Regions from separate parts of the Streptomyces sp. NPDC040718 genome, predicted to be linked through region 2. Evidence: riboswitches for the same ligand, from Rfam matches in the RefSeq annotation. Region 2 holds a riboswitch; each other region holds the start of a gene.
The links. A riboswitch is a leader RNA that binds a small molecule or an ion and turns the genes downstream of it on or off. The one in region 2 is predicted to bind cyclic di-AMP.
Positions count from the first base shown of each region.

Region 1: it holds a riboswitch for cyclic di-AMP, as region 2 does, so the genes downstream of both, ACZ597_RS15475 (LysM peptidoglycan-binding domain-containing M23 family metallopeptidase) here and ACZ597_RS25455 (transglycosylase family protein) in region 2, are expected to answer to the same signal.
Region 3: it holds a riboswitch for cyclic di-AMP, as region 2 does, so the genes downstream of both, ACZ597_RS20220 (M23 family metallopeptidase) here and ACZ597_RS25455 (transglycosylase family protein) in region 2, are expected to answer to the same signal.

Region 1 covers NZ_JBVIXO010000005.1:275,740-285,400, forward strand. The annotation lists gene ACZ597_RS15460 (guanylate kinase) at 369-1,034, shown strand; gene ACZ597_RS15465 (MBL fold metallo-hydrolase) at 1,290-2,492, opposite strand; gene ACZ597_RS15470 (SGNH/GDSL hydrolase family protein) at 2,614-3,399, opposite strand; gene ACZ597_RS15475 (LysM peptidoglycan-binding domain-containing M23 family metallopeptidase) at 3,562-4,569, opposite strand; cyclic di-AMP (ydaO/yuaA leader) riboswitch at 4,574-4,736, opposite strand; gene ACZ597_RS15480 (tyrosine-protein phosphatase) at 5,054-5,875, shown strand; gene ACZ597_RS15485 (aspartate aminotransferase family protein) at 5,927-7,354, opposite strand; gene hpnH (adenosyl-hopene transferase HpnH) at 7,351-8,382, opposite strand; gene ACZ597_RS15495 (phosphorylase family protein) at 8,389-9,033, opposite strand; gene shc (squalene--hopene cyclase) at 9,033-9,661, opposite strand, start outside.
Region 2 covers NZ_JBVIXO010000011.1:86,101-95,761, reverse strand. The annotation lists gene ACZ597_RS25485 (YfhO family protein) at 1-1,190, opposite strand, end outside; gene ACZ597_RS25480 (SurA N-terminal domain-containing protein) at 1,367-1,993, shown strand; gene ACZ597_RS25475 (nucleoside triphosphate pyrophosphohydrolase) at 2,022-3,032, shown strand; gene ACZ597_RS25470 (globin domain-containing protein) at 3,091-4,263, opposite strand; gene ACZ597_RS25465 (cytochrome P450 family protein) at 4,413-5,687, shown strand; gene ACZ597_RS25460 (transglycosylase family protein) at 5,803-6,825, shown strand; cyclic di-AMP (ydaO/yuaA leader) riboswitch at 7,101-7,273, shown strand; gene ACZ597_RS25455 (transglycosylase family protein) at 7,276-8,010, shown strand; gene eno (phosphopyruvate hydratase) at 8,326-9,612, shown strand.
Region 3 covers NZ_JBVIXO010000007.1:214,321-223,981, reverse strand. The annotation lists gene ACZ597_RS20240 (restriction endonuclease) at 1-547, opposite strand, end outside; gene ACZ597_RS20235 (DNA gyrase/topoisomerase IV subunit A) at 669-3,125, opposite strand; gene ACZ597_RS20230 (M16 family metallopeptidase) at 3,354-4,706, shown strand; gene ACZ597_RS20225 (M16 family metallopeptidase) at 4,727-6,094, shown strand; cyclic di-AMP (ydaO/yuaA leader) riboswitch at 6,312-6,471, shown strand; gene ACZ597_RS20220 (M23 family metallopeptidase) at 6,484-7,287, shown strand; gene ACZ597_RS20215 (GntR family transcriptional regulator) at 7,456-8,121, shown strand; gene ACZ597_RS20210 (HPr family phosphocarrier protein) at 8,350-8,631, opposite strand; gene ACZ597_RS20205 (bifunctional acetate--CoA ligase family protein/GNAT family N-acetyltransferase) at 8,842-9,661, shown strand, end outside.

The DNA of each region.
Region 1 (9,661 bases), on a different contig from region 2:
GGAAATACGCGGGGCGTGCGGCACCGGTGGCGTTTCCGTGTTTCCGGATCGGGACAACCCCTTGGCCCCGGAGCGGGGCATCGGAAATCATCGTTGCAGAGAGAACGCCGCTACCGGAATTCCCCGGGCAGTGGCTTTCTCACCGGATATGGAGAGGGGGATTCGACATGCGCAACCACGCTGTGGGCCTTCGCCCGCGCCTGGACAAGGTCAAGTCCGGCCGCTGAGCCGCACTCTGATCCTTCGGCGAGTGCCGTGAGCCCCGGCTCACGGCACTCGCCGACATGCGTCACGTGTCGCTCCCCCTGGCCGAGAGGCGCGAAAGGACCGCGGCGCGACTTCCTTGAATCACGAGGTGAATACCAGTCATGCCAGTCGATCCCAAGCCGTTCCTCACCCGCCCCACCGGCTGCCTGTTCGTGTTGTCCGGGCCTTCCGGCACAGGGAAGACCTCACTGGCGCGCGCCATGGCCGAAGCCGATCCGACGCTGGTCACCACCCGGTCCGTGACCACGCGCCGGCCCCGGCCCGGAGCCGGCGAGGAGCACTACGACCACGTGTCCCGTGACGAGTTCCTCAAGATGGCCGGCAACGGCGAGTTCGCGCAGTGGATCCACCCGTCCTTCGACGAGTACTACGGCACCCTGCGCGCTCCCCTCGAGGAGGCGCTCGGCCGGGGCCAGGACCTGCTGCTCGACTACTGCCCCGAGGGCTACCTGAACCTCCGGCGCTGCTTCCCGGAACAGACCGTCGGCATCTTCATCATGGCCCCCAGCGTGGAAATGATGGACCGGCGGCTCGCGGGCCGGGGCAGTGAGAACGAGGAGGAGCGGGAACTGCGGCACACGATGGCGCTGCGCGACTTCAACTTCGTGGCGGAGCACGACTACCACGTCGTCAACGACGACTTCGAGGAGGCGCTGGGCACCCTGCTGGCGATCCGCCGGGCGGAGAAGGCCCGGCTCGCTCACCAGGGCCTGGCGCTGGGGGCGTACGCACGCCACGCCGAGCCGACGCTGCTGCGCTACTACTGACCCCTGCGGGCCGGCCCTGCGCGCCGGGACCGGGATCGGCCCGGTGGCCCTCGCCCTGGCGGTACCGCAACAGGGCGGGGGCCGTCCGGGCTCGTGCCGGCCGCCGGAACCGCCCCGCGGCCGCTGCTGACTCCGGCCGGCGGGGCGGGGCGGCGGACCGCCGGCCGCGTACGAGGGTGCCGGTGGTCGCCACCACCGTGTGCGGGTCGGTACAGGAGCTGGCCTGCGTACTGCTCTGGTCGGGGGCGGCCGGGGTCAGCGCTCCCCCGCCAGGTCCAGATCACTGGCCCGGGGCCCGCTCGGCGCCGGGTCCGCCGGGTCCGTCGGCTTCGGGTGGCGCCAGGGGCGGGCGATGGGGGTGGAGACCGGACGCCACCAGGGCTCGACCGGCAGCTTGCCGGCGGGCTCGAAGGGCTCGCCGGGGCGCGGGACGGCGACGCGCTGGCCCGCGCCCTCGGCTGCGTCGAGCGTCCATTCGGCGGGCTCGGCCCAGGCGTGGAAGGCCAGGTTGAAGGTGCCCCAGTGGATCGGCAGCAGCGTGCCGGCCGGCACACCGCCCTGGAGGTCGAGGTGAGCCCGCACGCCCTCCTCCGGGGTCATGTGGATGTCCGGCCAGTACTCGGAGTACGCGCCGATCTGGATCATCGTGGCGTCGAACGGCCCGTGCTCGGCGCCGATCTCCTTGAAGCCCGGGAAGTAGCCGGTGTCCCCGCTGTGGAAGATCCGGTGCTCGCCGCTGCTGACGACCCAGGAGGCCCACAGGGTGACCTGCTGGTTGCGCAGGCCGCGTCCGCAGAAGTGCCGGGCCGGGGTGGCGGTGAGGGTGAGACCGGCGACCTCGGTGGCCTCGTTCCAGTCGAGCTCGCGCAGCCGGTCCGGGGAGACGCCCCAGCGTTCCAGGTGCGCGCCGACGCCGAGCGGGACGGCGAAGACCGTGTCCGTGCCGGCCAGGGCCTTGATGGTGGGGAGGTCGAGGTGGTCGTAGTGGTCGTGGGAGATCACGACGACGTCGACGGCACCCAGCGAGGCCAGCGGCACCGGGACCGGGTGGAGCCGCTTCGGCCCGGCGAAGGGGAAGGGGGAGCACCGGTCGCCCCACACGGGGTCGAAGAGCACGCGGCGGCCGTCGATCTCCGCGAGCACGCTGGAGTGGCCCATCCAGGTCAGGCGCAGGCCGCTCGCCGGCGGCTTGGCCAGGTCGGCGAGGGTGGTCGGGTGCACGGGGATCGGCGCGTCGGGGCTGCGCAGGACCCGCTGCTCCTTGTGGAAGTAGATCTTGGCGAACTCCGCCATCGATCCGGAAGGCCTGGTCCGGGCCCCTACCGGGTTCTGGAAGACGCCGTCGGCGAAGTTCGGCGAGCGCAGGATCCGCTCCAGCCGTGCGCCGGAGGAATCCGCGCCGAAGGCTTCGGGCCGCAGGGCGCGCAGCCGGGGACGCAGGGGAAGGGAGCCGGTCAAGGCGCCTCCTGGGAAGGTGCAGGATGGGACGGTCGTACGTCTACGACCATCCCAACGCACACGGGCCCCGGAGGATTCCGCCGCGCGGTACCGGCCCCGCATCCCGCCCCCTGCGCGTCCGCTACAGCGGCAGCAGGTCCGGGCGCTTGGCCTCGACGTGGTCGCCGGAGGACTCGCCGCGCAGCCGGCGGCCGATCCAGGGCACGAGGTACTCGCGCGCCCACTGGATGTTGTCGCGGGTCACGTCGACCGAGCCGCGCGGGGGGACGGGCGGCCAGGGCTGGTCCGGGTCGGCCGGCACCTCGTAGCCGAGGACCTGCGCGGCGCGCAGCGCCACGCGGGTGTGCCCCTCGGGCGAGAGGTGCAGCCGGTCGGCGTCCCAGGCCCGGCGGTCCTGGACGGTCTTGAGGGACCAGAGGTCGAGCACGGGGCAGCCGTACCGGTCGGCGATGGCTCGGACGTGGACGTTGTACGTCGCGATCTTGCCCCGCAGGTGCTTGAGGACCGGCACGCCCCGCGTGTCGAAGCCGGTGGTGATCATCACGAGGCCCACGGAGGCCTTGAGGTCGGCCAGGGCCGCCTCGAACCGCTCCGCGAGGTCGTCCGGGTCGCTGCCGGGGCGGATGATGTCGTTGCCGCCCGCACAGAAGGTGACGAGGTCGGGTGCGAGTTCCTTGGCTCTCGGGACCTGGTCGGCCACGATCTGGTCGAGTACTTTGCCCCGCACGGCCAGATTCGCGTACCGGAAGTCGTGCTCGTCGCGCTGATCGGCCAGGAGTACGGCGAGCCGGTCCGCCCAGCCGAGATGGGAATCCCCGGGTCCCGGGTCCCCCACGCCTTCGGTGAAGCTGTCCCCGATCGCCGCGTACGAGCCGATGGTCTTCAGTGTCGTCTTCGTCGCTGCCACAGGAAGACATCCTTCACCTTGGCAACCAACCTACGCCAACGTAATGAGGGGTTGACGGACCGTGATCTATACCACGCGGGGGATAAGGAATAAGTACACGTGGGGCCGGGACCCCCCTCGGGTCCCGGCCCCACGCGTGTCCTCGTGCCGACGGCGGTGCCGTCAGATGCTCACGCCCTTGGAGCGGAGGTAGGCGAGCGGGTCGACGTCCGAGCCGTAGGACGGGCCCGTGCGGATCTCGAAGTGGAGGTGCGGGCCGGTCACGTTGCCGGTCGCGCCGGAGAGGCCGATCGTCTGGCCGCCGGTGACGCTCTGGCCCACCGAGACGGAGAGGGAGGAGAGGTGGCCGTACTGGGAGTACTTGCCGTCGGCGTGCCTGATGACGACCTCGTTGCCGTACGCGCCGCCCCAGCCTGCGGAAACCACGGTGCCCGCGCCGACGGCCCTGACGGTGGTCCCGGTGCTCGCGATGAAGTCGACGCCGGTGTGGTAGCCGGAGGACCACATGGCACCGCTCGCCCGGTACTGGGTCGAGACGCCGCCGCCGACGGGGGCGGTGAACCCGGACGCGGCGGCGGGCGCGGCGGCCTTCTCGCTCTTGGCGGCGGCGCCCGAGCCCTGCGCGGCCGCGCCGCCGGAGGTGCGGGCGGCCTTGCCCGGGGCCTTCGGGGACTGGGCCTTGCCGCCCACGCCCTCGGGGGCGGCCGGAGCACCGCTGGAGGATTCCTCGGCCGGGGCCGCAGGGGCCTTCGGCGCGGCGGCCGGGGCCTCGCCGCCGACGAGGGTCAGCTTCAGGCCCGGGTGGATGAGGGACGGGTCGGCGCCGACGGCCTCGTGGTTGTCGGCGTACAGCCGCTCCCAGCCGCCGTCGAGGTGGCGCTCGGCGGCGATCTTGGAGAGGTAGTCGCCCGGCACGACCGTGTAGACGGTGGGCTCGGCGGCCGCGGGCGCGGCCGCGGGCGCGGCCGCGGGGGCCGCGGCGCGGAGGGCCTCCGGGGCCTGCGAGCTCTGCGCGGGCGCGGACTTGGCCGGGGCGGCGGCCGGGGCCGCGTTGGCGCCGGCGGCACCCATCAGCGGGAGCGCGAGGGCCGCTCCGCCGGTTCCGGCGACGGCGAAGCCGCGGGATATCGAACGGGACTTCGGACGGCGGTGCTTACCCTTTCCGGGCATGGCGAATTCCTCTCCGGCGCCTGCGAGGTGAGCTGTCGGGTTCGGACTGGAGATGTCCGGCCGTACGTGCGGAGCACGGGTTCGGCTTCACCCCTAGCTGAGCCGGAAATGATCCGGAGCAGCGGCCTACCTGGTTCCCCCGCTCCTGCCGCGCGCGATGGTCGGGTGCGGTTCCCGGGCGGCGGCAGGATTAGGCGGTCCACCCGGATCGATCGCGAAGGTAATCGAGCGGGGCACCGGGCAACAAGCCGCGAATTCCCTGACGGATTCGCAGATATGGGGGATCAATGGAATTCCGGTCACCCTGCGTCCATTCCGCACCATCAACAACCGTCCCCACAAGGCAATTCGGTTCCCGCGATCAGGCACGCACGGTCACCGTATGATCTGGCTCACGGAGCCCGGCCCGATCTCGCCTCCACATATGGCAAGTTGTTCCCAACCAGGCCAATTCGGACACCACGAACCAAGCGGAGGAGTACACGTGACCCAGCAGATACCCCAGCCCCTTCCCACCGGGCCCGAACCCGGCGCGGAACTGACCGGAGTGCGCAACTTCCGTGACGTGGGCGGGTTGCCGACGACGGACGGACGGAGGGTCAGGCCGGGACGACTGTTCCGAAGCGGACATCTGGCGCATGCCACCGAAACCGACGCAGAGTTCCTCGCGTCGCTGGGGCTCCACACCGTCTTCGACTTCCGCAACGGAGCCGATCAGGCCCTGGAGGGCCCGGACGTCGAACTGCCGGGTGTACGAAACGTGAACATCCCGCTGACGGATCCGGCCGACGGCCGCGAATTCTGGAGGATGGTCCGCGACGGCGAGCTCGACCAGCTCCGCGGCCTCCTGGGCGGGGGCAGGGCCGCCGCCCGCATGACCGACTCCTACCGCACGATCATCCGCACCCGCACCGCCGAGCACAGCCGCGTCGTGCACGCCCTCGCGCTGGACAGCGTGCCGGCGCTGATGCACTGCGCCGCCGGCAAGGACCGGGCCGGGCTGTCGGTCGCGGTGACCCTGCTCGCGCTGGGCGTCGAGCGCGAGGCGATCGTGGCGGACTACCTGGAGTCCAACGCCCCGCACAACCGCTACCGGGTGCGCCGGGGCAGCGACGCGCCCGAGGCCCGCTCCCCCGAGGTGATGGAGCTGCTGGCGCCGCTGTTCGACGCCCGCGCGGAGTACCTGCTCGCGGCCTTCGCGACCATCGACGAGCAGTGGGGCGGGGTGGAGCGCTACCTCGCCGAGGGGCTCGCGCTCGCGCCCGGTTCCCTGGACCGGCTGCGGGACCGGCTCCTGGAGGGCTGACCCCGGCCAGCCGGAGGGGGCCGCCCGGGCCCCCTCCGGCGCCGCCGCGCCTCAGCGGTTGCCGACCGCCTGCTTCACGAGGGTCCGGCCGAAGTCCCACATCAGGGCGCCGCCGCCGTGCGCCTCGTCCATGACCTCCTGGAAGGCCCCGACGAACCGCTCGACGTCCGCCTCGTCCACGATGAGCGGCGGGATGAGCTTGATGACCTCCAGGTGGTCCCCGGAGACCTGGGTGAGGATCCGGTGCCTGCGCAGCAGCGGCACCACGACCATCTGGGCGAACAGGCCCTTTCGGGCGGCCTGGAGCACGGCCCAGCGGCTGCGCAGCCCCAGGGAGGAGGGCTTGCCGAACTCGATGCCGATCATCAGCCCGCGCCCGCGCACCTCGTGCAGCAGCTCGTACCGGTCCACGAGCGCCGCCAGGCGTCCGCGCAGCAGGTCGCCCATGGCCCGGGCGTTGGCCACCACCTGCTCGTCCTCCATGACCGACAGGACCGCCAGCCCGGCCGCCATCGCCTGGGCGTTGGAACCGAAGCTGGCGGAGTGCACCAGCACCCGGTCCATGGACGAGTACACCTTCTGGAAGATCCAGTCCTTGCCCAGGGTCGCGCCGACGGGGACGTACCCGCCGGAGAGGGCCTTGGCCACGCACACCAGGTCCGGTTCCACGCCCGGCTCGTGCTGGTACGCGTAGAAGTCACCGGTCCGTCCGAGGCCGGTCTGCACCTCGTCGGCGATGAGGAGGGCCTTGTGCCGGTGCAGGAGCTCCTGCGCGGCGCGCAGGAACCCGGGCGGGGCGGCGTGCACCCCCTTGCCCTGGACCGGCTCCACCACGAAGGCGGCCACGTCCCCGCGCGCGAGTTCGCGCTCCAGCGCCGCCAGGTCCCCGAGCGCGATCTTCGTGTCGGGGAGCAGCGGGGCGAACCCGTCGCGGAAGCCGCCTTCGCCGTTGACCGACAGCGAGCCGGTGGTCAGCCCGTGGAAAGCATGGTCGCAGTAGAGGATCCTGGGCCGCCCGGTGGCGTACCGGGCGAACTTCAGGGCGGTCTCCACGGCCTCGGTGCCGCTGTTGCCGAAGAAGACCCGGTCGAGGTGCGGGCTGTACGACAGCAGCTTCTCGGCCAGCAGCCCGGGCAGCGGCTGGCAGTCGAAGCGGGTGAGGTCGGCGAGCTGGGCGTCCAGGACGTCGTGCAGGGCCCGGCGCACCACCGGGTGGTGCCGGCCCAGGCCCATCACCCCGAACCCGGCCAGCATGTCGAGGTAGTCGTTGCCCTCGGCGTCCCAGAAGTGGGCCCCCTCGGCCCGCTCGTAGACCTTGTCGAAGCCGATGGTGTGCAGCATGCGGGGCAGCTGGTGGTTGAGGTGGCGGGCGTGCAGCTCGTAGCGCTCCCCGCCGCGCTCGGCGAGGAGCGCGGCGAGGTCGAAGCCCTTGCGGCCGGCCCCCGCGCCGCCCGCCCCCCCGCCCTGTCCGGGGCTCATGCCGACGCGTCCCGATTGCTCGCGACGGTCTCCCGGGCGGCGCGCAGGGACTCCTTGAGGGAGCCCATGGTGGCGAGGACGGCGGTGGGCTCGTAGCCGCAGTGCGCCATGCAGTTGGCGCAGCGGGGGTCCTTGCCGCGGCCGTACTTGCTCCAGTCGGTGTCCTCGATGAGCTCCCGGTACGTGGGCACGTAGCCGTCGCTCATCAGGTAGCAGGGGCGCTGCCAGCCGAAGAGCGAGTAATTGGGAATGGCCCAGGCGGTGCAGGGGAAATCGGCCTTGCCTTCGAGGAAGTCGAGGAAGAGCGGGGAGTGGTTGAGCCGCCAGCGGCGCCGGTTGCCTCCGGCGAAGGCCTTCTTGAAGAGTTCCCGCGTCTGTTCGACGCCGAGGAAGTGCTCCTGGTCGGGTGCCTTTTCGTAGGCGTAGGCGGGCGAGATCATCATCTCGTCGACCTGGAGGTCGTCATTGAGGAAGTTCAGCACCTCGATGATCGTCTGCGGGGTGTCGGTGTTGAAGAAGGTGGAGTTCGTGGTCACCCGGAATCCGCGGCGCTTCGCCTCCTTGATGGCCGCGACGGCCTCGTCGAACACGCCTTCCTTGGCCACGGATTCGTCGTGGCGTTCGCGCAGGCCGTCGATGTGGACGGCGAAGGCGAAGTAGGGGGAGGGGGTGAACTTCTCGATCTTCTTCCGGAGCAGCAGGGCGTTGGTGCAGAGGAAGACGTATTTCCTGCGGGCCACGAGCTGGCGCACGATCTCGTCGATCTGCGGGTGCATCAGGGGCTCGCCGCCCGCGATGGAGACCATGGGCGCGCCGGACTCCAGGACCGCTCCGACCGCCTGGGCGACCGGCATGCGCTGCTTGAGCACTCCGGCCGGGTGCTGGATCTTCCCGCAGCCCTCGCAGGCGAGGTTGCAGGCGTAGAGCGGCTCCAGCTCGACGATCAGCGGGAACTTCTCGCGCTTGCGGAGCTTCTGTTCGAGAAGATAGGTCCCGACCCTGATGGACTGTCGCAGGGGCATGGCCATCTGGATTCACCTCCTGGGAAGCAGCAACGAACGGTGCCATTCATGAAACGCGGGCAGTACGGCACGTAGTACACGGAAGGCAGATATTCCACCGCGAACCGTGCCGATACGGACGAGCTCGTGCTCCGGAGCGTCCACGATCACCCGGACGGCCGCAACCGGGCGTCCCGGTCCCGCGGCGGTCCACAGGGTGGCCGCGGACTCCATGTCGACCGCGACGGCGCCGGTGGCGCGCAGCTGCGCGCGCTCCTGGCCGCGGACGACGTGGTCCGATCCGGTCAGTGCGCCGGTGTGCACGGTCCGGCCGGGTGCGGCGCGGGCCAGTGCCTCGGCGAGCAGGGCGGTGCCGGTGCAGGCGACCACTCCCCGGGGGTCCCGGGTCTCCTCGGCGACGACCAGGTCGCCGGGGTGCATGCCGGGTACCAGGCCGGCGCAGAACCCGGTCGCGAGGACGGCCGCCCGGTGCATCCCGGGCCGTCCCAGCGCCCGGACGACCGACCGGTCGGCGGCGCGCGGGCCCATGCCGGTGCGCAGGACCGTGCCGCCGCCTCCGGCCGCGCGGCCCGCGCTGCGCAGGGCCGCCTCCTCGATGCGCAGGGCGCAGGCGACCAGCAGCGGCGGGGGACCGGCTCCGGCGGGCACGGTCGGCATCAGGACTCCCCCGCCGGCCGGACGGGGTGCCGGTCCGGGCCGAACGGTTCTCCGTGGAGGTACCGGCCCAGGGCGGTGAGCGGGAACACCTGCCGGTAGAGGTGGTAGTTGATGGAGAAGTCCCAGGGGAAGCCGGTCCCGGTGAAGTGCGGCTCGTCCCAGGTCCCGTCGGGGCGCTGGGTCTCCACCAGGTACGCCAGGCCCCGTTCGACGGCGTCGCCCCCGCGCTCGCCCGCCGACAGCAGGGCCATCAGGGCCCAGGCGGTCTGCGAGGCGGTCGAGGCGCCCTTCCCGGCCCAGGCGCGGTCCTGGTAGGAGCGCTGGTCCTCGCCCCAGCCGCCGTCCTCGTTCTGTACGGATTCCAGCCAGCGCACCGCCCGCCGGACGGCGGGGTGCGAGGGCGCGATCCCCGCGGCGGTGAGGGCCGGGACCACCGAGCCGGTCCCGTACACGTAGTTGGTGCCCCAGCGGCCGAACCAGGCGCCGTCCGCCTCCTGTTCGGCGAGCAGCCAGGCGATGCCGCGCCGGGCGCGCGGGTCGGCGGCCCTGCCCTCGGCGGCGAGCATCTCCACCACGTGGGCGGTGACGTCCGCCGACGGCGGGTCGATGACCTCGCCGAAGTCGCAGA
Region 2 (9,661 bases):
AGCGCCCGTCCGCCGGGCGCGCCCGCGGCGAGCCCCGTCCAGGCGGCGATCACCGCGATGCCGGCCAGCACGAAGGTCTGCCGGTACGCGCTGCCGTTCGGGGTGGCGAAGAGGTGCCACAGCAGATGGGTCGGCTCCCACTGCAAGGACAGCGTCACCGCCACCACGAGCCCCGCCCACCAGCAGCGGGTGCGGACCGGCAGCGCCCGGTGGAACGGCAGGGCCGCCACCAGCAGCAGGGTTCCGGTGCCGACGAACACGGCGGGGGAGTTGAAGGAGTACGTGGCCGGCAGCAGCCGGGCGAAGAAGTCCGACCACGGCACCGGCCCGAACTCCTTCGACCAGCCCGGGTACGCCTGCTTCGTGCTGAGGAACAGCGGCACCAGCACCGGCGCCGCCAGCCCGATCCCCAGCAGGGTCGTCCCCGCCGCCCGCCCCACCACGAGGGCCCGCTCGCGCGCCCCCTCCCGGGTCAGCACCACCCGCACCACCAGCACCAGCGCCGCGCCCAGCGTGGCCATGTACGCGGTGTAGAAGTTGGCGGTCCAGCCCACCGCGACGACCAGCACCCCGAGCACCGGCCGCCGCGCCCGCAGCGCCCACTCGCCGGTCAGGCACAGCAGCGGGAAGGCGACGAGCCCGTCCAGCCACATCGGGTTGTACGCGGCCTCGATCACCGACCACCCGCACAGCGCGTACGAAGCCCCCAGCAGCCCGGCCGCCCACCACGGCCCGCGCCGCTGGGTCCGCAGCAGCCACGCCATGGCGGCCGCCGCGGCCGCCGTCTTGAGCACGGTCACCACGTACACGGCGAGGTCGATGTCCTCGCGCGGGAACAGCGCCACCAGCACGGCGAACGGGCTCGTCAGGTACGTGCCGAAGTCGGGCAGGAAGCTGGTCCCGTACCCGGACTGCCAGTTGAACAGCAGCCCGCCCTCGGCCCGCCCGTGCAGCAGGTCCCACAGGTGCGCGTGGAACGGTACGAACTGGTTGCCGAGGTCGTTGACGCTGCGGTGCCGCGGCCCGTACGGGAACACCCGCGCGACGGCGTCCCCGCCGCACACCGCGACGGCGGTGACGAGCGAGGCGAACACCGCCCCGGCCACCCCCGCCCCCCGCCCGGCCCCCCGCGGGACCTGTGTCGCGGGCCGGTCCGGAATCTGACGCTGGGCGAGCTGAGATGTCGGCATGGTGCACCGACGATCTCAGGAAGGAAGGACTCCGCGGTGACCGGGGGTGAACTCGCACCCCAACACCGCCGGAATCGTTGGTCGAACCGGTGGCTCGGGCCACCCTGACTGCATACCATCGATCACCGCAAGGCCCTTGTGCACCGAAGCACAATCTCCCGGCCCTGGAGGCTCCTTTGCACCGTCGCACAGCGCTCTCCGTCTCCGCCGTCCTGCTCGCGGCGGCCCCCCTGCTGACCGCGTGTTCGGACGGCACCCGTCCCGGTACCGCCGCCGTCGTCGGGGGTGAGCGCATCACCACCTCGGCGCTCCAGGCCCAGGTCGGCGACGTGCGCGCCGCCCAGAACAAGTCCGAGCAGGGCGCGCAGCTGATCGGCGCGACCGCCGGGCTGGAGCGGCTCAAGCTGAACAAGATGATCCAGAGCGCCGTCCTGGAGCGGGCCGCCGAGGACGCCGGGCTGAGCGTGAGCCCGAAGGAGGTCCAGGACGTCCGCAAGGCGCAGATCGAGCAGCTGGGCGGGGAGAAGGAGCTGCGGGACGCGGCGCTCCAGCAGGCGCAGCTGGCGCCGGGGCAGATCGAGGCGGACACCCGCTTCAAGCTGCTGCGGGACAAGGTCTTCGCGCACTACGGCAGCCAGGACAAGGCGCTGGCCAAGCTGGCGGAGGCGGCGAAGGCGCTGCACATCGAGGTCAACCCGCGCTACGGCCGCTGGGACGCGCAGCAGATCCTGCTCGGGGACCAGGAGACGCCGTGGATCACCCAGCTGACCCGTCCCGAGCAGGCGGCACCCGCCGGAGCCTGAGGGCTGCGGGCGGGGGTAGGTTCGGGGGGTGAACGACACCCCCGCCTCCGCCGCCGCTCCCGCCGAGCCCACGGGCCGGATCGTCCTGCTGACCGCCAGCCACCGGGTCGCGCCCGGGCTGCTGTCCTGGCCGGCGTGGCAGACCCTGCACGCCGCGGACCGGGTGCTGTGCGCCGACCCGGGCCACCCGCAGCTGCCGTACCTGCGCGAGGCGGGGGTCGAGGTGTCGCACGAGGTCCCGGACGCGCACGCGCTCGTAGAGGCCTGCGCCGGGGGCCGCACGATCGTGGTGCTGCCGGCCGGGGAGGGCGACCAGCGGCTGACGGACGGGCTGGCGAGGCTGGCCGGCTCGGGCCGGGTCGCGATGCCCGACCTGGAGCTGTTGCCGGGCTCGTACGACCTGCCGGGGGCGCGGCTGCTGGACCTGGTGCAGGTCATGGACCGGGTCCGCCGCGACTGCCCCTGGACCTCGCGGCAGACCCACGAGGGGCTGGTGAAGTACGCCATCGAGGAGGCGTACGAGCTGGTCGAGGCGATCGAGGACGGCGACCGGGACGCGCTGCGCGAGGAGCTCGGCGACGTGCTGCTCCAGGTGGTCTTCCACGCGCGGATCGCCGAGGAGGAGGGCGGCGGCGAGGACGGGGCGGAGGCCTTCTCCGTCGACGACGTCGCGGGCGACCTGGTGGACAAGCTGATCCGGCGCCACCCCCACGTGTTCGGGGACGCCACGGCCGACTCCCCGGAGGAGGTCAGCGCCCACTGGCAGGCCACCAAGGCGGTCGAGAAGCAGCGGGACTCGGTCACCGACGGGATCCCGCTGGGCCAGCCGGGCCTGGCGCTGGCGGCCAAGCTCGCCGGGCGGGCCCGTACGGGCGGGGTGGCGGTGGAGCTGCCCCGGGGCGAGGGCATCGGGTACGAGCTGCTGGAGCTGGCGGCGCGCGCCGAGGCGTCGGGGACCGACCCCGAGGCGGCGCTGCGTGCGGCGGCCCGTGTCTACCGGGACGCGATCCGGGCGGCCGAGGGCGTGTCGGGGGAGTAGCGCGGGAGCGGCGGGGGAGCGGCCCCGGTATGCGCCGGCGGAATCCGGCGGGCGCGGCCTAGTCGCGCGGGGCGCGGCCCGAGGGGTTGTGCCAGTGCGGGGACGGGCGGTGCAGGAACCACTCGCCGAAGCCCAGCGGCCGGGTGCGCTGGGAGCCGGCGACGGGGACGGTGTCGTGGAATACCCGGTCGGGGCGGGCTCCGAGTTCCCGGAGGAGGTGGGTGGTCTCCTCGATGAACAGGGCCGGGCCGCTGAGGTAGACGTCCTGTTCCCGCCACAGGGCGCGGTTGCCGAGGGCGGTCGCGAGCCGGTCGGTGGCCTGGTTGCGGTGCTGCCCGGGGGCGGGGGTGATGTAGGTGACGCCGAGCCAGCGGCAGGCGGCGGCGTGCCGGTCGATCAGGGGCCGGTCGTAGAGGTGGGCGGCGTCCCGTGCGACCACGAAGAGCCGTACGTCGTGGTCGGGAGGGTGTTGGAGGAGTTCCTCCAGCAGGGCCCGTACGGGTGCCCAGCCGGTGCCGGCGGCGATGAGGGTGAGGGGGCGGTCCTCGCGGCGCAGGGTGAGCTGTCCGCCGGGGGCGCCGAGGCGGAGCACCTCGCCGGGCAGGACGTCGCGGACGAGGGCGGTGCTGAGCCGGCCGCCGTCGATCCGGCTGACGTGCAGGTCGACGGTGCCGTCGGGGCGGGGTGCGTTGCCGAGGGAGTAGGTGCGCCAGGTGGTCGGGACGCGGTCGCTGCTCACGCTGACGTACTGGCCGGGCAGGTAGGGCAGCGGGGTGCGCGGTGCGAGGGTCAGTACGCCGATGTCCTCGCCGTACTGGAGGTGGCGCACCACCTCGGCCTCCCACCAGGGAGGTTCGTCGTCGGCGGCCGCGCCGGCGGTCATGGCGTCGGCGATGACCTGGTAGGCCTCGCCCCAGGCCTTCTCGACGGCCGGCGTCCAGGCGTCGCCGGAGGTCTGGGCGAGGGCGGCGATCAGGCTGGCGCCGACGGCGGCGTAGTGCTCGGGGCCGACGAGGAACTTGCGGTGGTCGCGTCCGAGGTCGCGTAGGTAGGGGAGGAGGGTCTCGCTCTCCAGGTGGGTGACGACATGGGTGAGCGCGGCGAAGAGCCGGTCGCGCTGGCGTTCCATGTCCTCGGCGGAGGCCGGGAAGAGTTCGCGGAGCCCGGGGTTGTGCCAGAAGAGGTGGGAGTAGAAGTACTTGACCGCGTGCTCGGCCCGTCTCTCCACCACCGCGAAACTGCTTTTCAAGATCCTGACATCCACAGAACCGAAAGTAGGAATGTCGCAGAACCTGGCGTCAAGCGATGTCCGATCTACGGACAGCCGCGACGAAGCGGCCATAAGGGATGGCCGGTGGCGAGCCGGGATACGGTCGACGGGTGCACGATCAGACCTCCGCCGCCCAGCCCGATCCGTCCCGCCCCGAGGGGCCGACGCTCTTCGACTGGGAGTTCGCGACCGACCCCTATCCGGCCTACGCCTGGCTGCGCGAGAACTCGCCGGTGCACCGCACCCGGCTGCCCAGCGGCGTCGAGGCCTGGCTGGTGACCCGGTACGCCGATGCCCGCCAGGCCCTCGCGGACCAGCGGCTGAGCAAGAACCCGGCGCACCACGCGGAGCCGGCGCACGCCAAGGGCAAGACCGGGATCCCGGGGGAGCGCAAGGCGGAGCTGATGACGCACCTGCTGAACATCGACCCGCCGGACCACACCCGGCTGAGGCGGCTGGTGTCGAAGGCGTTCACCCCGCGGCGCGTGGCCGAGTTCACCCCGCGCGTGCAGGAGCTGACCGACCATCTCATCGATCAGTTCGCGGGGAAGGGGGAGGCGGACCTCATCCACGAGTTCGCGTTCCCGCTCCCCATCTACGCCATCTGCGAGATGCTCGGCGTACCGCGCGAGGACCAGGACGACTTCCGCGACTGGGCCGGGATGATGATCCGCCACGGCGGCGGGCCGCGCGGCGGGGTCGCCCGCTCGGTGAAGCAGATGCGCACGTATCTCGGGGAACTCATCCACCGCAAGCGGGATGATCTGGGCAATGACCTCATTTCAGATCTGATCCGGGCAAGTGACCACGGAGACCATCTGACGGAGGCCGAGGCCACGGCGATGGCCTTCATCCTGCTCTTCGCCGGTTTCGAGACGACCGTGAACCTCATCGGCAACGGCATCCACTCCCTCTTCATGAACCCGGACCAGCGCGAGCGCCTCCAGGCCTCCCTCGCGGCCGGCGAGAGCGCGCTGCTGGAGACCGGCGTCGAGGAACTGCTGCGCTACGACGGCCCCGTGGAGCTCGCCACCTGGCGGTTCGCCACCCGGCCGCTGACCCTCGGCGGGCAGGACGTCGAGGCCGGGGACCCGGTACTGGTGGTCCTCGCGGCGGCCGACCGGGACCCCGGGCGGTTCGCCGAACCGGACACCCTGGACCTCTCCCGGAGTGACAATCAGCACCTCGGGTACGGCCACGGGATCCACTACTGCCTCGGCGCCCCGCTCGCCCGTCTCGAAGGCCAGACGGCCCTCGGAACTTTGCTGAAGCGTCTGCCGGATCTGGAACTTGCGGTTCCCCCTACGGACCTGCGCTGGCGCGGCGGGCTCATCATGCGGGGCCTGCGCACCCTTCCCGTCCGCTTCACAGTCCCGAACGAATGAGGGCGCGCGCGAAGCCGAACTGACCGGAAGTCAGTCCACCGCCGAACTTGTGACATCCGTTCGAAGGCGGCTAGGTTCTGCCGTTACCCCGCCGTTATGCGAAAGGTGCAGTCTCATGCTTCCCGGGAACGGCCGCCACAGACGCCCCCGCCAGGTACCCGCGATCGTCGTCACCGCAGGAGTCACAGGCTCCGCGCTGGCCATGCCGCTGCTCGCCGCCACAGGCGCGAACGCGGCCGACACCACCACGTGGGACAAGGTCGCCGACTGCGAGAGCGGCGGCACCTGGAGCGCGAACTCCGGCAGCGGCGCCTACGGCGGCCTGCAGTTCACCCTGGAGCAGTGGCGCAACGCCGGCGGACTCGCGTACGCGGAGCGCCCGGACCTCGCCAGCCGCTCCCAGCAGATCGCGGTCGCCGAGCGCGTGCTGGCCTCCCAGGGCCCCCAGGCCTGGCCGCTGTGCTCCGCCTCGGCCGGGCTGACCCAGCAGGGCCCGGCGCCCGAGGTGGACCCTGGCGACAAGCTGAACCCCGGTCCCGTCGCGCCCACCCCGACCCGGCCCGACGCCTCGGTGCCGAAGACGGGCAAGGGCAAGCCCTCCACCGACTTCGGGGCCCCGACCCCGGCGCCGGGCGCCACGTCCAATCCGAGCGGGCTCCCGGACTACCCGCTGGGCCCCTCCAGCGGACTGCCCGTCATGCCCGAGCCGGACTTCACCGTCCAGCCCACGACGCCGGGCACGCCCACGCCGACCCCGGGTACCCCGACGGCGCCGGGCACCCCGACCGCTCCGGCAACCCCGACGGCCCCGGGCTCCACCCCCTCCCCGGGCGTCACGCCCACCGCCCCGGCCACCCCGGGCGCCCCGACGGGCACCCCGTCCGCCGAGGCGACCGACGGCCCGGGCAAGCACCGCGGCCCGGCGGCCATCGAGGTGCCCGCGGCGCCTGGCACGGCGTCAGCCGCCGCCGCGGAGCCCACGTACACCGTGAAGGCGGGCGACAGCCTCTCGGACATCGCCAACGCCCAGGGCGTCAAGGGGGGCTGGGGCGAGCTCTACAAAGCCAACGAGCAGGTCATCGGCGGGGACGCGGACCTCATCAAGCCCGGACAGAACCTGGATCTAACCAAGAAATAGAGGGCAGTTCGGACATCCATTACGAGCTGAATGTCCGTTATCGCCAAATGAGACATGCATCTCTTCCGGACAACTGGCGTGTCTCGTTCCGGAACTTCCGCAAACCCGCCTCTCACCTGCACAAACGTGCTCTCGAAGAAGGCAAGTAGGCCGGTTTCTCCCCAAAATCACACGTTGAACATCGGGGAGAGACCTGCCTACCTTCTGAATCGCTCGCCACCGCGAGCTCCTTCGACCGCATCGCCGAATCCTGCCGGCGGCCGGAGGGAACAGTCGTCGCGCAAGCGCCGAAGGCAGGAGCGGGGGAACCAAGGTAGGCGCCGGGAAAGGCCGTTGAGAGACGGCCCGCGTACCGGCTAGGGGTGAAGACACGCGCCGCGCCGCGTGACCGGGCAACTCATCCGCCCGAACCCGACAGCTCACCTCGAAGGCGTCGGTGAGGAGAACTCCATGCTGCTTTCCGGCAAGGGCAAGCACCGCCGCGGCTCCAAGGCCGTCCGCATCGTCACGCTCGCCGGTGTCGCCGGTGTCGCCGTCGCGGCCCCCCTGATGGCCGCCGGTACCGCCAGCGCCGCCACCGCGGCCGAGTGGGACAAGGTCGCCGCCTGCGAGTCCGGCGGCAACTGGTCCATCAACACGGGCAACGGCTACTACGGCGGCCTGCAGTTCTCGTCCTCCACGTGGGCCGCGTACGGCGGCAAGGCGTACGCCTCGCAGGCCAACCAGGCCACCAAGGGCCAGCAGATAGCCATCGCCGAGAAGGTCCTCAAGGGCCAGGGCAAGGGCGCCTGGCCGCACTGCGGCGTCGGCCTGTCCAACTCCTCGTACAACGGCGGCGGTTCGACCACCCCGGCCAAGCCGAAGCCCGAGACGAAGCCGGCCCCGGCCAAGCCCGCTCCGGCCAAGCCGGCCCCGGCGAAGCCCGCTCCGGCCAAGCCGTCCACGCCGAAGACCGAGACCGAGACCAAGGGCTCCGGCGCCGGCTCCGGCAACTGGACCCCGGGCAAGCCGTCGGCCCCGCAGGCGGGCAACGGCAGCTACACGGTCAAGGAAGGCGACACCCTCGGCACCATCGCCACGGCCAACAAGGTCAAGGGCGGCTGGGAGAAGCTCTTCGAGCTCAACAAGGACACCGTGTCCGACGCCGACCTGATCTTCCCGGGTCAGAAGCTGAAGCTCAGCTGAATGTCCGCGTAACTCTCGCGGCACCCCGCAGCATCCCCACCGCCCGGCGCGTATCCCCCCACGCGCCGGGCGGCGGCGTGTCGTCCTCCGGTACCCGCATTCCGGAACCGGAGCGCTGTCTTCCGTGGTGTGGCCTCCCACCGAGCTCGGCGAATCAAGGGCCCTATGTCCAGGAAGACGGGTATTCGGCCCCTTTTTCGTCCCAGGACCCGGGCGGTCGGGCAGCCCACACCCCGGAGCCGGTTAGGCTCTAGTCGGCAGGGCCGTCCCACGGCCACACGCCACCGCACACCCAGCGTCACATCCCAGAAGGAGATGCTCGTGCCGTCCATCGACGTCGTCGTAGCCCGGGAAATCCTGGACTCCCGAGGCAACCCCACGGTCGAGGTCGAGGTGGGCCTCGACGACGGCAGCACCGGCCGTGCTGCCGTTCCGTCCGGCGCCTCCACCGGTGCCTTCGAGGCCATCGAGCTCCGTGACGGTGACCCCAACCGTTACATGGGCAAGGGCGTGGAGAAGGCCGTCCTCGCCGTCATCGAGCAGATCGGGCCGGAGCTCGTCGGCTACGACGCCACCGAGCAGCGCCTGATCGACCAGGCCATGTTCGACCTCGACGCCACCGACAACAAGGGCTCGCTCGGCGCCAACGCCATCCTCGGCGTCTCCCTCGCCGTCGCCCACGCCGCGTCCGAGGCCTCGGACCTGCCGCTGTTCCGCTACCTCGGCGGCCCGAACGCGCACCTGCTGCCCGTTCCGATGATGAACATCCTCAACGGTGGGTCGCACGCCGACTCCAATGTGGACATCCAGGAGTTCATGATCGCCCCGATCGGCGCGGAGTCCTTCTCCGAGGCGCTGCGCTGGGGTGCCGAGGTCTACCACACCCTCAAGAAGGTCCTGCACACCAAGGGCCTCTCCACCGGCCTGGGCGACGAGGGCGGCTTCGCCCCGAACCTGGAGTCCAACCGCGCCGCGCTCGACCTCATCATCGAGGCCGTCAAGCAGGCCGGCTACACCCCGGGCAAGGACATCGCGCTCGCGCTCGACGTCGCCGCGTCCGAGTTCTACAAGGACGGCAAGTACGAGTTCGAGGGCCAGTCCCGCTCGGCCGCCGAGATGACCGACTACTACGCCGAGCTCGTCGAGGCGTACCCGCTCGTCTCCATCGAGGACCCGCTGTTCGAGGACGACTGGGCCGGCTGGAAGACCATCACCGACCGCCTGGGCTCCAAGGTCCAGATCGTCGGCGACGACCTCTTCGTCACCAACCCCGAGCGCCTCGCCCGCGGCATCGAGGAGGGCTCCGCCAACGCCCTGCTCGTGAAGGTGAACCAGATCGGTTCCCTGACCGAGACCCTCGACGCCGTCGAGATGGCCCAGCGCAACGGCTTCAAGTGCATGATGTCGCACCGCTCCGGCGAGACCGAGGACGTCACCATCGCCGACCTCGCCGTCGCCGTGAACTGCGGTCAGATCAAGACCGGCGCCCCGGCCCGCTCGGACCGCGTCGCCAAGTACAACCAGCTGCTGCGCATCGAGGAGATCCTCGACGACGCCGCCGTGTACGCCGGCCGCAGCGCCTTCCCGCGCTTCAAGGGCTGACACCGCCTCAGGGCGACGGCCCCGGGGGGACACCCCTGGGGCCCCAGCC
Region 3 (9,661 bases), on a different contig from region 2:
CGCTGTTGTGCCGACGGATCCCGGCGAGCTGCTCCACCGCCCACTGGTCGTACTGCTGCCGGTACGCCGCCAGCTGTCGCAGCCGCTCCTGCTCGGCGGTGTGCGCGGCCTGCCAGGCCTGGGTGTACCGGTCGTGGGCCTCCCGCTCCGCCCGGCCGCGCGAGCCGAGGGCCCAGCCGCCGCCCTGCTGATGGAACTGCGCCAGCTGCGGCATGGGAACGGGATGCCCGAGGCCGCCGGGGTCGAACGGCTGGAGCTGCTCGGACCGCACCAGGGCGGCCATCCGGAACGCCGGCGCCCGGCAGCCCGAGGCCAGCAGTCCCTGGAGGGCCGCCACCTGCGCGTCGAGCTGCTCCGTAAGGCGCCGCGCCTCGGCCTCGCGGTGCTGTTTGTACGCCGCCTGCTGCTCGCGCCGGTCCCGGGCGGCCTCGCGCTCGTACGCCCGCTCCCGGCGCTCCGCCTCGCGCATCTGGATCACCTGCGTCTGCTGCTGCTGTCGCTGGGCCTCCGCCCAGACGCCGATCAAACCGCTGGACCGACGAGTCATCAGCTCTGTTCTCCCCCCACCCGCGTGTACCGGGAAAACAGTAGTGGGCGGGCGGGGCGGGCTGCCCGGAGAACGCATCCGTCCACCCGGCCCACCCGCTCCGCCCGCCCCTGTCAGACGGCTACAGCGCGGCTCCCGCCAGCGCCTCGACGGCGGCCGGCAGCGCGGCGCCCGAGCCGTCGCGGCGCGGGTCCGGGGCCGGCAGGGCGGCCGGGGAGCCGTTCTTCGCAGCCGCGCGGACCGGGGCGTTCCCCGCCCAGGCCAGCGTCAGCGTGTCCTCGCCCTTCAGGAACCGCTGGCAGCGCACGCCGCCGGTGGCCCGGCCCTTGCGCGGGTACTGGTCGAACGGGGTCAGCTTGCCGGAGCGCACCGAATCGTCCAGCGTGCCGTGGGAGCCGGCCACCGTGAACACCACGGCGTCCCGGGCCGGGTCCACCGCCGAGAAGTGGATCACCTTGGCGTTCTCGGCGAGCTTGATGCCCGCCATACCGCCCGCCGGGCGGCCCTGGGGGCGCACCTGGCCGGCCGGGTAGCGCAGCAGCTGGGCGTCGTCGGTGATGAAGACCAGGTCCTCCTCGCCCGTGCGGAGCTCGACCGCGCCGACGATCCGGTCGCCCTCCTTGAGGGTGATGACCTCCAGCTCGTCCTTGTTGGCCGGGTAGTCCGGCACGACCCGCTTGACCACGCCCTGCTCGGTGCCCAGGGCCAGGCCCTGCGAGGACTCGTCGAGCGAGAGCAGGCAGACCACCGTCTCGTCGGCCTCCAGGCCGGAGAGGAACTCCGAGACCGGGGCGCCGCCCGCCAGGTTCGGCGCGGCGGCCGTGTCCGGCAGCTGCGGCAGGTCGATCACCGCGAGCCGCAGCAGGCGGCCGTACGAGGTGACCGCGCCGACGTCGGCCCGGGCGGTCGCCGCGACCTGCGAGACGATCACGTCGTGCTTCGCGCGGCCGCCGCCCTCCTCCACGGGGAGCGGTTCGGCGTTCGCCGTACGGGCCAGCAGACCGGTGGAGGACAGCAGCACCCGGCACGGGTCGTCGGCGACCTCCAGCGGAACGGCCGCCACCGAGGTGCCCGCCGACTCCAGCAGGACGGTGCGGCGCGGGGTGGAGAACTTCTTGGCGACCGCGGCCAGTTCCGAGGAGACCAGCTTGCGCAGCTCCGAGTCGGACTCCAGGATCCCGGTCAGCTCGTCGATCTCGCCGGTGAGCCGGTCGCGCTCGGACTCCAGCTCGATCCGGTCGAAGCGGGTGAGGCGGCGCAGCGGGGTGTCCAGGATGTACTGGGTCTGGACCTCGCTCAGCGAGAAGCGCTCCATCAGGCGCTCCTTGGCCTGCGCGGAGTTGTCGCTGTCGCGGATGATCCGGATGACCTCGTCGATGTCGAGCAGGGCCACGAGCAGGCCCTCGACCAGGTGCAGCCGGTCGCGGCGCTTGCCCCGGCGGAACTCGCTGCGCCGGCGCACGACCTCGAAGCGGTGGTCGAGGTAGACCTCCAGCAGCTCCTTGAGGCCCAGCGTCAGCGGCTGCCCGTCGACCAGCGCGACGTTGTTGATGCCGAAGGACTCCTCCATCGGCGTCAGCTTGTACAGCTGTTCCAGGACGGCCTCGGGGTGGAAGCCGTTCTTGATCTCGATGACCAGGCGAAGGCCGTGCGAGCGGTCGGTGAGGTCCTTGACGTCGGCGATGCCCTGGAGCTTCTTCGAGCCGACCAGGTCCTTGATCTTCGCGATGACCTTCTCGGGACCCACCGTGAAGGGCAGTTCGGTGACGACCAGGCCCTTGCGGCGCGCGGTGACGTCCTCCACGGAGACCGTCGCGCGGATCTTGAAGGTGCCGCGGCCGTTCTCGTACGCGTCCTTGATCCCGGACAGGCCGACGATCCGGCCGCCGGTCGGCAGGTCGGGGCCCGGCACGAAGCGCATCAGCGCCTCCAGGTCCGCCTCCGGGTAGCGGATCAGGTGGCGGGCGGCCGCGATGACCTCGCCCAGGTTGTGCGGGGCCATGTTGGTGGCCATGCCGACGGCGATGCCGGAGGCGCCGTTGACGAGGAGGTTGGGGTAGGCCGCCGGCAGGGCGACGGGCTCGCGCTCCTGGCCGTCGTAGTTGGCGGTGAAGTCGACGGTGTCCTCGTCGATCGACTCCGTCATCAGCGACGTGGCGTCGGCCATCCGGCACTCGGTGTAGCGCATCGCGGCCGGCGGGTCGTCGTTGCCGAGCGAGCCGAAGTTGCCGTGGCCGTCGACCAGCGGCAGCCGCATCGAGAAGGGCTGGGCCATGCGCACGAGGGCGTCGTAGATCGACGCGTCGCCGTGCGGGTGCAGCTTGCCCATGACCTCGCCGACGACACGGGCGCACTTGACGTACCCCCGGTCGGGCCGCAGGCCCATCTCGTTCATCTGGTAGACGATGCGCCGGTGCACCGGCTTCATGCCGTCGCGGGCGTCGGGCAGGGCGCGGGAGTAGATCACCGAGTACGCGTACTCGAGGAAGGAGCCCTGCATTTCGTCGACGACGTCGATGTCGAGGATCTTCTCCTCGAAATCCTCCGGCGGCGGGGTCTTCGTGCTGCGGCGGGCCATCGCTGCGCGGCTCCTTAACCAAGGTTCGGGATGTACTGGGGCGGATCTGGCGTGGTTGACGCGGACCATTGTGGCCCGAGGCACCGACAACGCGGACTCCGACCCCGGGGGTCCCCCGTACGGAGTCGGGGGGAGTGACCCGGGAACTTATCCGGCCGTCGGTGCGCTTGCATACAGTGGCAGGTCTGACAGAAATCTCTGCATCGCGATCGAAGGGACCACATGCCCATGGGTCACACGGCCACAGCTCAGGCCGGCTCCGGCGGCCTGACAGCGACCGAGCACCGGCTGGCCAACGGCCTGCGCGTGGTGCTGTCCGAGGACCACCTCACTCCGGTCGCCGCCGTCTGCCTCTGGTACGACGTCGGCTCGCGCCACGAAGTCAAGGGGCGGACCGGTCTGGCTCACCTCTTCGAGCACCTGATGTTCCAGGGTTCGGCGAGCGTACCGGGCAACGGGCACTTCGAGCTCGTCCAGGGCGCCGGCGGCTCGCTGAACGGCACCACCAGCTTCGAGCGCACCAACTACTTCGAGACGATGCCGGCGCACCAGCTGGAGCTCGCCCTGTGGCTGGAGGCGGACCGCATGGGCTCGCTGCTGGCCGCCCTGGACGACGAGTCCATGGAGAACCAGCGCGACGTCGTCAAGAACGAGCGCCGCCAGCGGTACGACAACGTCCCCTACGGCACCGCGTTCGAGAAGCTGACCGCCCTCGCCTACCCGGAGGGCCACCCGTACCACCACACCCCGATCGGCTCGATGGCCGACCTGGACGCCGCCTCCCTGGAGGACGCGCGCAACTTCTTCCGTACGTACTACGCGCCCAACAACGCCGTGCTGTCGGTCGTGGGCGACATCGACCCGGAGCGGACCCTCGCCTGGATCGAGAAGTACTTCGGCTCCATCCCGGCGCACGACGGCAAGCAGCCGCCGCGCGACGGCTCGCTCCCCGAGATCATGGGCGCGCAGCTGCGCGAGGAGATCGTCGAGGAGGTCCCGGCGCGCGCGCTGATGGCCGCCTACCGCCTGCCGCACGACGGCACCCGCGAGTGCGACGCCGCCGACGTGGCACTGACCGTGCTGGGCGGCGGCGAGTCCTCCCGCCTGCACAACCGCCTGGTCCGCCGTGACCAGACGGCCGTGGCGGCCGGGTTCGGCATGCTGCGCCTGGCGGGCGCGCCCTCGCTGGGCTGGCTGGACGTCAAGACCTCCAGCGGCGTCGAGGTGCCCGCCATCGAGGCGGCCGTCGACGAGGAGCTCGCGCGGTTCGCCGCGGAGGGTCCGACGGCCGAGGAGATGGAGCGCGCGCAGGCGCAGCTGGAGCGCGAGTGGCTGGACCGGCTCGGCACCGTGGCCGGCCGCGCCGACGAACTGTGCCGCTTCGCGGTGCTGTTCGGCGACCCGCAGCTCGCCCTGACCGCCGTCCAGCGGGTCCTGGACGTCACCGCCGAGGAGGTGCAGGCCGTGGCCGCCGCCCGGCTGCGCCCCGACAACCGCGCGGTACTGGTCTACGAGCCGCTGGCCGGCGCCGAGGCCCACGAGACCGAGCAGCACGACGAGAACGAGGGGGCGGAGCAGTGAGCGACACCGCAGCCGTCACGATGACCTTCCACCCGCGGCCGCAGGCCGGCGAGGCGAAGCCGTGGGCCTTCCCGGCCCCGGAGCGCTCCACGCTCCCCAACGGCCTGACCCTGCTGCGCTGCCACCGCCCCGGCCAGCAGGTGGTGGCGGTCGAGGTCAACCTCGCGGCCCCGCTGGACGCCGAGCCGGAGGGCCTCGACGGGGTGGCCACCATCATGGCCCGCGCCCTGTCGGAGGGCACCGACAAGCACTCCGCCGAGGAGTTCGCCGCCGAGCTGGAGCGCTGCGGTGCCACGCTCGACGCGCACGCCGACCACCCCGGCCTGCGGGTCTCCCTGGAGGTCCCGGCCTCCCGGCTGCCCAAGGCGCTCGCCCTGCTCGCCGAGGCCCTGAGCGCGCCCGCCTTCGCCGACAGCGAGGTCGACCGCCTGGTGCGCAACCGGCTCGACGAGATCCCGCACGAGCTGGCCAACCCGCAGCGCCGCGCCGCCAAGGAACTCTCCAAGGAGCTGTTCCCGGCGACGCTGCGCATGTCCCGCCCGCGCCAGGGCACCGAGGAGACGGTCGCGCGGATCGACTCCGGGGCCGTGCGCGCCTTCTACGAGGCCCACGTACGCCCCTCCACCGCCACCGCGGTGGTCGTCGGCGACCTGACCGGCATCGACCTGGACGCCCTGCTGGCGGACACCCTGGGCGCCTGGACCGGCAACACCGCCGCGCCCCGCCCCGTCCAGCCGGTGACGGCCGACGACACGGGCCGCGTGATCATCGTGGACCGGCCGGGAGCCGTCCAGACGCAGCTGCTGATCGGCCGGATCGGGCCGGACCGGCACGACATCGTCTGGGCCCCGCAGGTGCTCGGCACCTACTGCCTCGGCGGCACCCTCACCTCACGCCTGGACAAGGTGCTGCGCGAGGAGAAGGGCTACACCTACGGCGTGCGCGCCTTCGGGCAGGTGCTGCGCTCGACGGCCGACGGCAAGGGCGCCTCGATGCTCGCCATCAGCGGCTCGGTGGACACCCCCAACACGGGTCCGGCGCTGGAGGACCTGTGGAAGGTGCTGCGGACCCTCGCGGAGGGCGGACTGACCGACGCCGAGCGGGACGTGGCGGTGCAGAACCTGGTGGGCGTGGCCCCGCTGAAGTTCGAGACGGCCGCCTCGGTCGCAGGCACGCTCGCCGACCAGGTCGAGCAGGAGCTGCCGGACGACTACCAGGCGCGGCTGTACGCGCGGCTGGCCGAAACCGGTACGGCGGAGGCCACTTCGGCCGTCGTGAACGCCTTCCCGGTGGACCGACTGGTCACCGTCCTGGTGGGCGACGCGGCCCAGATCGAGGAGCCCGTACTGGCCCTCGGGATCGGTGAGGTCACCGTCGTCGCCAACTGAGCGGCGCGAGGCCCGAGACGGGCCGGAATCCGGCCCGTTTCCAGGGGGCTCCGGTGGAACATCCACCGGAGCCCCCTTTGTCCGTTTGGTGGCGTGGTTGCAGGTATGCGGTGTGGCGTACGCAACAAAAGCGCTCGTCTGTTTGGCGATTGACTGATGATCCGCCTAGCGTCGGCCGTGCTGTTCGTCAGTTCGTACCCGCCGCACCCGCGGCACCGGACAGCGATCGCCGAGTCCCCGTCAGGCGCGAGCCTGGGGAGCCGGGGACCCACATGCGTCCCTGGGGTGAATCGGACCCCCTCGCAAGAGGAGGCCCGTAGGAGACCTTCCTGCTCCGAACCCGTCAGCTAACCCGGTAGGCGAGAGGGAAGGAAAGGATCACCCCCTTCATGGCGTTTGGCAGTCGTGCCGCCGGTTCTGGTAAGCACCGTGGTTCCAGCCGTCTGAGCCGCAAGACCGCCGGCTACGCCGGCATCGCCGCCCTCGCCACCACGGGCGTGGTCGGCACCCTGGCCGCTCCGGCCTTCGCGGCGGACAACAGCAGCGCTCCGTCCATGGAGGACACCGGTCAGAACGCGATCGTCGTCGCCGACGGTCTGCAGGACGACATCGAGGTCCAGGCCGCGACCCAGCAGAGCGCCGCCGAGGCCGTCGCCGCGCAGGCGCAGGCCGAGTCCGAGGCGAAGACGCGGGCCGCCGAGGCCAAGCGCGCCGCCGAGGCCAAGGAGAAGGCCGAGCGCGAGGCCGCCGAGAAGGCCGCGAAGGAAGAGGCCCGCAAGCGCCTCAACACCTTCGTCGCCCCCATCGACGGCTCGTACGTCAGCACCTCGTACGGCGCGGGCGGCGGCATGTGGTCCTCCGGCAGCCACACGGGCATCGACTTCCACGCCGACTCCGGCACCTCCGTCCACGCCGTGGGCGCGGGCACCGTCGTCGAGGCCGGCTGGGGCGGCGCCTACGGCAACAACGTCGTCATCCGCCACAACGACGGCACCTACACCCAGTACGGGCACCTGGACTCGCTGAGCGTCTCCGCGGGCGAAACGGTTACCCCGGGCCAGCAGATCGGCCTGTCGGGCTCCACCGGCAACTCCAGCGGCCCGCACCTGCACTTCGAGGCCCGCACCGGCGCCACGTACGGCACGGACATCAACCCGCTGGCCTACCTGCGCAGCCACGGCGTGGGCATCTGACCCGCACCCGCACGGCGCTTCACCGAAGAAGGCCCCGGCTCTTTGAGCCGGGGCCTTCTTCGTATTTCTCATCGCATTTCCGCTCCCCGCTCGGAAATTTGTCGCGTGTTGCAATAGAGTCGCAGCACGGCCACGATAAACCGAACCGAAACCAGCGGAGGTCCGGCCTTGCGTATTCCGGCGCACGCGGTGTGCACAGCGATTCGCGACGACATCGTCTCCGGATTCTTCGGGCCGGGCGGCCGGCTGACCGAGGAGGTGCTCGCACGCCGCTACGGGGTCTCGCGCGTCCCGGTCCGCGAGGCGCTGCGGACCCTGGAGTCCGAGGGCTTCGTGACCACGCGGCGGCACGCGGGCGCCTGCGTGGCCGAGCCGACCGAGCAGGAGGCGGCCGACCTCCTGGAGCTGCGGATGCTGCTGGAGCCGCTCGCCGCCTCCCGCGCCGCCCGCCGGCGCACCGACGGCCACCTGAAGGTGCTGCGCGGACTGGTCAGGCTGGGCCGGGAGCGGGCCGGCCGGGCGCAGGGGGAGGACCTGCGCTCCCTGGGGGGCTGGTTCCACGAGACGCTGGCCCAGGCCTCGGGGAGCCCGGGGCTGATCGCCCTGCTGACCCAGACCCGGCACAAGATCGCCTGGATGTACGTGGTCGAGGCCCCCGCGCAGCCCGCGGAGTGCTGGGCCGAGCACGCCGCGATCGTGGACGCCGTCGCCCGCGGGGACGCGGAGCGGGCCAGGACCCTGACCGCGCAGCACGCGCAGCGGTCGGCGGCGGCGCACCGCCCGAGGGTGAGGAATCCGCAACCTGCCGTAAACACGGCGAGCGCTCCTGATTAACAAATCCCGTATACAACGGAGGGATATCCGGGTGCTCCCGTATGTCGGCGGAATTCGCGCGGCTTCCGGGTTCCCGCTTTTGTGCATCCACTTTTGTGCATCCGCTTTTGCGTGTCTGTGGCTCGATTCCGTCGCGCAGAATTCGCGGACTCCCCGAAGGGGAAACACGGAAGCCGCGGCCCCCGGGGTGGCGGGGACTGCGGCTTCCGGGCTACCGGACCCGAAGGGTCAGACGGTCTCGGGGAGCTCCTCGAGACCCTCGGCGACCAGCTTCGCGAGGCGGTCGAGCGCGGCGTCCGCGCCCTCGGCGTCGGAAGCCAGGACGATCTCCTCGCCGCCCTGGGCGCCGAGGCCCAGGACCGCCAGCATCGACGCGGCGTTGACGGGGTCGCCGCCGGCCTTCGCGATGGTCACCGGAACTCCGGAGGCGGTCGTCGCCCGGACGAAGATCGAGGCGGGACGAGCGTGCAGGCCCTCGGCCCAGCCGACGTTGACGCGGCGCTCTGCCATGGTGATGCCCTTCAGGTTCTACGGGTTGTCTAGACCAGTCTCTCACGCCGTCCGGAATGCTCGGACCGACCTTCGGCCCGCATCCACCGCCGTTCGACCCTCCCCAGCTTGCACCGGTTCGCCCCGGTCCGCCGTAATCGCCGCGCACTCGCCGAGCGGGCCGCCCACCGCACCCGCACACCTGGCCGGACCGCCCCTTAAGGTGGCCCCATGACCACCGCGTCGGACCCCTCGTACCCGGCCCACTGGGAAGCGGACGTCGTGCTGCGCGACGGCGGCACCGCCCGGATCCGCCCCATCACCACCGAGGACGCGGGCCGCCTGGTCAGCTTCTACGAACAGGTCTCGGACGAGTCGAAGTACTACCGCTTCTTCGCGCCCTACCCCCGCCTCTCGGACCGCGACGTCCGCCGCTTCACGCACCACGACTACGTCGACCGCGTCGGCCTCGCCGCGACCATCGGCGGGGAGTTCATCGGCACGGTGCGCTTCGACCGCATCGGCCCCGACGGACGGCCCGCCTCCGCCCCCGCCGACGAGGCCGAGGTCGCCTTCCTCGTCCAGGACGCCCACCAGGGCCGCGGAGTCGCCTCCGCCCTGCTGGAGCACATCGGCGCGGTGGCCCGGGAGCGCGGGATCCGCAGGTTCGCGGCCGAGGTGCTGCCCGCCAACACCAAGATGATCAAGGTGTTCACGGACGTCGGCTACCAGCAGAAGCGCAGCTTCGAGGACGGCTCCGTCCACCTCACCCTCGACCTCGAACCCACCGCCGAGTCCCTCGCCGTCCAGCGCGCCCGCGAACAGCGCGCGGAGGCCCGCTCCGTGCAGCGCCTCCTCGCCCCCGGCTCCGTCGCGGTGATCGGCGCCAGCCGCTCCGGCGCCGGCGTCGGCGCCACCGCCCTGCGCAACCTGCGCGACGGGGGATTCCGCGGACACCTCTACGCCGTCAACGAGGCCCGCGCCCCCGGCATGGAGGGCGACCTCCTCGAAGGCGTACGGGCCTACCGCGGCCTCGCCGACATCGGCGCCC